Regions from separate parts of the Variovorax trehalosi genome, predicted to be linked through region 1. Evidence: riboswitches for the same ligand, from Rfam matches in the RefSeq annotation. Region 1 holds a riboswitch; the other holds the start of a gene.
The links. A riboswitch is a leader RNA that binds a small molecule or an ion and turns the genes downstream of it on or off. The one in region 1 is predicted to bind S-adenosylhomocysteine.
Positions count from the first base shown of each region.

Region 2: another riboswitch for S-adenosylhomocysteine. It lies ahead of ahcY (adenosylhomocysteinase); the one in region 1 lies ahead of metH (methionine synthase).

Region 1 covers NZ_JBPJZG010000004.1:30,662-34,066, reverse strand. Annotated here, with positions in the region: gene metH (methionine synthase) at 1-1,266, opposite strand, end outside; S-adenosyl-L-homocysteine riboswitch at 1,322-1,395, opposite strand; gene ACSFA7_RS15805 (lipase family alpha/beta hydrolase) at 1,698-2,735, shown strand; gene ACSFA7_RS15800 (lipase secretion chaperone) at 2,755-3,405, shown strand, end outside.
Region 2 covers NZ_JBPJZG010000009.1:127,795-131,199, forward strand. Annotated here, with positions in the region: gene ACSFA7_RS28465 (alpha/beta fold hydrolase) at 1-173, opposite strand, end outside; gene phaP (TIGR01841 family phasin) at 192-692, opposite strand; gene ACSFA7_RS28475 (hypothetical protein) at 854-1,489, opposite strand; S-adenosyl-L-homocysteine riboswitch at 1,607-1,676, shown strand; gene ahcY (adenosylhomocysteinase) at 1,750-3,189, shown strand; gene ACSFA7_RS28485 (TlyA family RNA methyltransferase) at 3,198-3,405, shown strand, end outside.

The sequences.
Region 1 (3,405 bases):
CTTGCCCTTGGTGCGCACGTCGCGGCCGGCGGCCTCGTCGCGCAGCTTTTCTTCCTCGATGTAGGGCAGGAGGTGGGCCACGGCGGACTTCATCACGCGCGCCGACTTCACCACCTGCGGCAGGAACATCTTGCCGGCGCCGAACAGGTCGCCCACGATGTTCATGCCGTCCATGAGCGGCCCTTCAATCACGTGCAGCGGGCGGCCGCCCGTCGCCAGGATCTGCTGGTAGGCCTCTTCGGTGTCTTCCACGATGAAGTCGGTGATGCCGTGCACCATCGCGTGCGAGAGACGCTGGTTGACGTGCACCGGCTGCTCGGGCGTGCCGCGCCATTCGAGGCGCTTGCTCTCGTCCTTGGCGCCGCTCTTGGCGGTCTCGGCGATCTCGACAAGGCGCTCGCCGGCGTCGGGGCGGCGATTGAGCACCACGTCTTCCACGCGCTCGCGCAGCGTGGGCTCCAGGTCGTCGTACACGCCCACCATGCCGGCGTTGACGATGCCCATGTCCATGCCCGCCTTGATCGCGTGGTACAGGAACACGGTGTGGATGGCTTCGCGCATCGGATCGTTGCCGCGGAAGCTGAAGCTCACGTTGCTCACGCCGCCCGACACCTTGGCACCCGGCAGGTTCTCCTTGATCCAGCGCACCGCGTTGATGAAGTCGACCGCGTAGTTGTCGTGCTCCTCGATGCCTGTGGCGATGGCGAAGATGTTCGGGTCGAAGATGATGTCCTCGGGCGGAAATCCCACCTCGTCCACCAGGATCCGGTAGGCGCGCTCGCAGATCTCGACCTTGCGCGCGTAGGTGTCGGCCTGGCCCTTCTCGTCGAAGGCCATGACCACGGCGGCGGCGCCGTAGCGCTTGACCAGCTTGGCCTCGTGCTTGAACTTGTCCACGCCCTCCTTCATGGAGATGGAGTTGACGATGCCCTTGCCCTGGATGCAGCGCAGGCCCGCTTCGATCACGTCCCACTTGGAGCTGTCGACCATCACCGGCACGCGCGCGATGTCGGGCTCGCTGGCAATGAGGTTCAGGAACCGGACCATCGCGACCTTGCTGTCGAGCATGGCCTCGTCCATGTTGATGTCGATCACCTGGGCGCCGTTCTCGACCTGCTGGCGCGCAACGGCCAGGGCTTCTTCGAACTGGCCGTTCAGGATCATCCGCGCGAAGGCCTTGGAACCGGTGACGTTGGTGCGTTCGCCGATGTTGACGAACAGCGTGCCCTCGCCGATGGCGACCGGCTCGAGGCCGGACAACTTCATGGGGGGAACGGAAATCTGTGGGGTCTGCGCCATGGGCTCACCTGCGAAAGGAACGGACAGGCGAGCGTCGTTTTGAGATCCCAAGCCTGACGGCCCGCCGGGCGGACCGCTGCAACGCTCCTTGGGAGGGGATGCATTTTAAGGGCGTTCGCCTGAGAAGGCGTAAGTGCATCCGGCATGCCCGCTCATCCCGCCCCCGCGCGCCCACTCGGCGTTGCAAATACTCGCCATAGCCCGAGCTATGGCTGCGCTTTGCGCCTTGATTGGCCGCACGGGGGCGGGCTGCTCGGGCACGCCGGATGCACTCATGCCTTCTGAGCCCGCGGGAAAGCCCTAGTCAGGCCCCACAGGCACCCCCCACAGAATGCGGGCGCGCAATTCGTCGAAGAACGAACGTTCGTGTTTTTATTTGAAAACAAAGGAATGAACATATGCCAAGAAAGAGGAATTCGAGGCTGCTGCGCCTCGCCGCCCGCCCGGTCTGCGCCGCATTGCTTCTCGGCCTGGTGGGGACGACAACCCTGAGCCAGGCGGCCATCACCGACACCCCCACGCAGGTCCAGGCCCGGGTGACATCCAGCGAAGCGAAGACCAAGAACCCGATCGTGCTGGTGCACGGCCTCTTCGGCTTCGACAACGTGCTGGGCATCGACTACTTCTATCGCATCCCCGAAAGCCTGGCCGGCGCGGGCGCGAAGGTGTACGTGGCCCAGGTCTCGGGCGCCAACAGCTCGGAGATCCGTGGCGAGCAGCTGATCCAGGAGCTGAAGAACCTGCGAGCGCTCTCGGGCAACCCGTCGCTCAAGTTCAACCTCATCGGCCATTCGCAGGGCGCGCCCACCGCGCGCTACGTGGCGGCGGTGGAACCCGGGCTGGTCGCCTCGGTCACGTCCGTGGGTGGAGCCAACGGCGGATCGAAGGTGGCGGACCTCTTGCGCAAGATTCCCGAGGGCAGCGTCTCCGAGGCGGTGGTCGCGGAGACACTGCGGCTCGCGATGCTCCTGCTGGGCGCCATCTCCGGCAAGGACCCGAGCCAGCTGCCCGAAGTGCCGCTGAACGCGCTGAATTCGCTCACCACCGTGGGCGGCGCGGCCTTCGACAAGAAGTTTCCCCAAGGCCGCCCGGCCCCGGGTTCCTCGTGCGACGTGAAGAGCGGACCGGCCGAGGCGAACGGCGTGCGCTACTACTCGTGGTCCGGCGTGCAGCCGCTCACCAACGCGTTCGATGCGAGCGACGTGGCCATGGGCGGGCTGAGCCTCGTCGCGTTCGGGAGCGAGACCAACGACGGCCTGCTGGCCGTGTGCTCCACACGCCTGGGCACGCACCTGGGCGACTACCGCCAGAACCACCTGGACGAGGTCAACCAGCTCTTCGGCCTGACCTACATCGGGCTGTGGACACTGTTCGAGAAGAAGCCGATGCAGCTCTACCAGGAGCAGGCCGCCCGGTTGAAGAGCGCGGGCCTCTGACGATGCGACGCGTCCTGCTGTGAAAAAGGCGAGACCGCTGCAGCTCGGTGCGATGGCGGGCGCCGCGGTGCTCGCCATCCTCGCCGGATGGTGGCTGGTGGACGGGCTGCCTCCGGCCGACGTCCCGGAGCCGGTGGTGTCGACTTCCGCCGGCACCGCCCCCGGCGGTGCGGTGCCGGCAACGGCACAACCCATCGGCGACGCCCGCCCCGCCCCCGACGCGATGCTGAACCCGTCGCTGATCCTCATCTTCGAGAGCGCACTTGCCGAAGCGCAGGCCACCGGCAAGGCCGCCTTCATGGCGATGGCTCCCGGCCTGCTCGCCAAGCGCCTGCCGGCCGAGCTGGTCGCGCGCGCGATGGGCCTGCTCGAGCGCTACATCGACATGCAGGAAGCCATGCAGACCCTGCCGCCGCCCGACGCCGGCGACCCCGCCTCGCTGCGCAAGACCATCGAGGCGCGCGCCGAAGTGCGGCGCAGGTACTTTGCGCCCGAGGAAATCGAAGGTCTCTTCGGCGACGAGATCCGCCAGGACGCTCTCATGGCCGACAAGATGGCGCTCGCCCGCGATGCCAACCTCACGCCCGAAGAGCGCGAGGCCGCCGCCAAGCGCAGCGAGGAGGCCCTGCTCACGCCGGAGCAGCGCGAGCAGCGGCGCGCCTTCACCGCG
Region 2 (3,405 bases), on a different contig from region 1:
CCGCCGGCTTCGGCCAGGCGCGCGCAGAACGCGTCGTCCCAGGCGACCATCTGGGCGCCGAGGCCCATGATCAGGAGAAGCGGCGGCGCGTCGGGATCGCCGAAGCTGTCCCACGCGATGTCGATGCCGTTGGCGAGCGTGCGGCGCTCGGTGCGGGGTGGGACGGCGGTCATCGCGCGGGCGCCTTGCGCCTACTTGCGCTGCAGCAGCTTGGTCACTTCGTCCACGTTGGACTGGATGCGCTGGCGCACCACGTCGAAGGCATCGGCCTGCGACTTGGCCGCGAGGTTGGCCAGCTCCTTGATGTCGTCGATGGCGCGCTGGAACGACTGGCGGCCGAGCTCGTCGAGCTTGGCCAGGTTGGCCTTGGCGTCCTTGCCGGGCATTTCCTTGGCGGCCGTCTGCCATTCGGTGATGGCGCTCTTGATCATCTCGGTCTGCCGCTGCACCACGGTCTGCAGGCCCTGGTAGGACTTTTCATTGGCCTGCATCAGCGCCTGCAGGTCCTTGCGGCCGCTCTCGAGCAGCTTGCCCGCGCCGCCGGTCAGGTTGAGTTCCTGCAGGCGATCGGTCATGCCCTTGAGATTCTTCAGCGGATTGAGCATGTCGGCGGCGCTGGGAGCGGCCGTCTTGGCGCTGCTGCTACTGCTGGCAGTGGTCTTCTTGGCGGCGGCTTTCTTGGCAGTGGCCATGGTGCGGTATCTCCTGTGTCGGGTGAACGGGTGAATGGCAAACAAGGACCGGCCGGACGGCAAAAGTCCCTCGCCACGATACGCCGCACCGGCACGCCCGCGGTCCCCGCAGCGACAAATTTGCCTGCGGGATTTCCCTTGGGTGACTTGCCTTACATCGCTTACATCGGCGGCGCGAAGCCGTTGCGCCCGGCCGTGACGCGCAGCGCCGTCGGCGTGCCGTTCTTTTCCTGTGCATTGACCAGCACCTTGGCGCCGGGCACCAGCAGCGCCTCGGTGCCGGGGCGGAAGGTCACGACTGGCACGTCGGGCGGCACGATGACGGTCTTCTCGCCGCCCTTGTAGGTCAGGCGCAATTGCTGCCCGCCGCGCACCGACTTCGGCGCCGCGGCCAGGTCGGCGACGGTGGCGTTGGTCATGGTGCTCTCCGGCAGCAGGTCCCACGGCCGGTGGCCTTCGCCGGTGCCGCGCGCGGCCTCGGGGAACACCACGACTTCGAGCGCCTTCTGCGTGCCGTCGGCCTGCGGTATGGCGGCGGTGCCGATGAAGCTGCCTTTCTTGATGTCGGCGAGCTTGATGCGGTAGACCTCCGCCAGCTGCATGTCGGCCGGCCGCGCGAGGCTGACGACTTCGCCGCCGCGGTCCTGCACGACGAGTGTCTTGGCGTCGACGCGGACGATGGTGCCGCGGATGCGGACTTGTTCGGAAGGGGCTTGTGCCGAAGCGGCGACCGGCGCGGCCGCGCCGGCAAGAAGGGCGGCCGAGGCCAGCAGGGTCGAGGAGATTCTGGAGAGCATGGGAGGGGTCTTGGTGTTGGAGTGCGGATCAATGTACGCCTCGAAAACGAAACGCGCTTCCCGTCATGCGGGATACCCCAGCGGTTGGCTCGGCCTGGCACCCCGTCTACAATCCGCCGTTCCGAGGAGCGTTGCAGCGCCATCAAGGCGTGAGGCTCGGACCACATCGCAACCACGCTCACCCGCTGTTCTCGCGGTGAGTCCCTTTTCCGTCAGACCCCGTACGCAGTGGCATCTTTCAAACCAGTTTTGGAGTTCTCATGAGCGCCGTTCTCAAGCCCACCCCCGTTTCGACCGCCGACCAGGCGATTGCCGATCTGTCCCTCGCCGCCTGGGGTCGTAAGGAAATCCGCATTGCGGAAACCGAAATGCCCGGCCTGATGGCCATCCGTGAAGAGTTCTCGAAGGCGCAGCCGCTCAAGGGCGCGCGCATCACGGGCTCGCTGCACATGACCATTCAAACGGCCGTGCTGATCGAGACGCTGCAAGCCCTGGGCGCGACCGTGCGCTGGGCCTCGTGCAACATCTTCTCGACGCAGGACCACGCCGCTGCAGCGATTGCCGCTTCGGGCACGCCGGTGTTCGCGATCAAGGGCGAGTCGCTCAAAGACTACTGGGACTACACCCACGCGATCTTCGACTTCGGTCCCAAGGACTCGAAGGGCGAAGGCCCGAACATGATCCTGGACGACGGCGGCGACGCCACGCTGCTGATGCACCTGGGCCAGCGCGCCGAAAAGGACCAGAGCTTGCTGGCCAATCCGGGCAGTGAAGAAGAACGCATCCTCTTTGCGGCGATCAAGGCCAAGCTGGCTGTCGATTCGACCTGGTACACCCGCAAGTCCGCCGAGATCATCGGCGTGACCGAAGAGACGACCACCGGCGTGCACCGCCTGAACGAGATGAGTGCCAAGGGCACGCTGCTGTTCCGCGCCATCAACGTGAACGACTCGGTCACCAAGAGCAAGTTCGACAACCTGTACGGCTGCCGCGAATCGCTGGTCGACGGCATCAAGCGCGCGACCGACGTGATGATCGCCGGCAAGGTGGCCTGCGTGGCCGGCTACGGCGACGTGGGCAAGGGCTCCGCCCAGGCGCTGCGCGCACTGTCGGCGCAGGTGTGGGTCACTGAAATCGACCCCATCAACGCCCTGCAGGCCGCGATGGAAGGCTACAAGGTCGTGACGATGGAATACGCCGCCGACAAGGCCGACATCTTCGTGACGACCACGGGCAACAAGGACGTCATCACGCACGACACGATGGCCAAGATGAAGGACCAGGCCATCGTCTGCAACATCGGCCACTTCGACAACGAGATCGACGTCGCGTCGATCGAGAAGTACGAGTGGGAAGAGATCAAGCCGCAGGTCGACCACATCACCTTCCCGGATGGCAAGAAGATCATCCTGCTGGCCAAGGGCCGCCTGGTGAACCTGGGCTGCGGCACGGGCCACCCGAGCTTCGTGATGTCGTCGTCGTTCGCGAACCAGACCATCGCGCAGATCGAACTGTTCACCAAGCCCGATGCGTACCAGGCCGGCAAGGTCTACGTGCTGCCCAAGCACCTGGACGAGAAGGTCGCGCGCCTGCACCTGAAGAAGGTCGGCGCGATGCTGACCGAGCTGACCGACGCGCAAGCTGCCTACATCGGCGTTAGCAAGAACGGCCCGTACAAGCCGGACACGTACCGCTACTGATCGGGTTCATGCGCGCCGATCAATTGCTGGTGGAACGCGGCCTCGCCGCCTCGCGTTCGCAGGCCGTGCGGCTCATTGCCGGCGGCATGCGCTGGCGCGATGCGGGCACGAGCGACGCATGGCGCTCGGTCGTCAAGAACAAGGACGAAGTGCCCGACTCCGCCGAGCTCGAGCTCGACGATGCAGCCGAGGCGCGCTACGTGTCGCGGGGCGGGC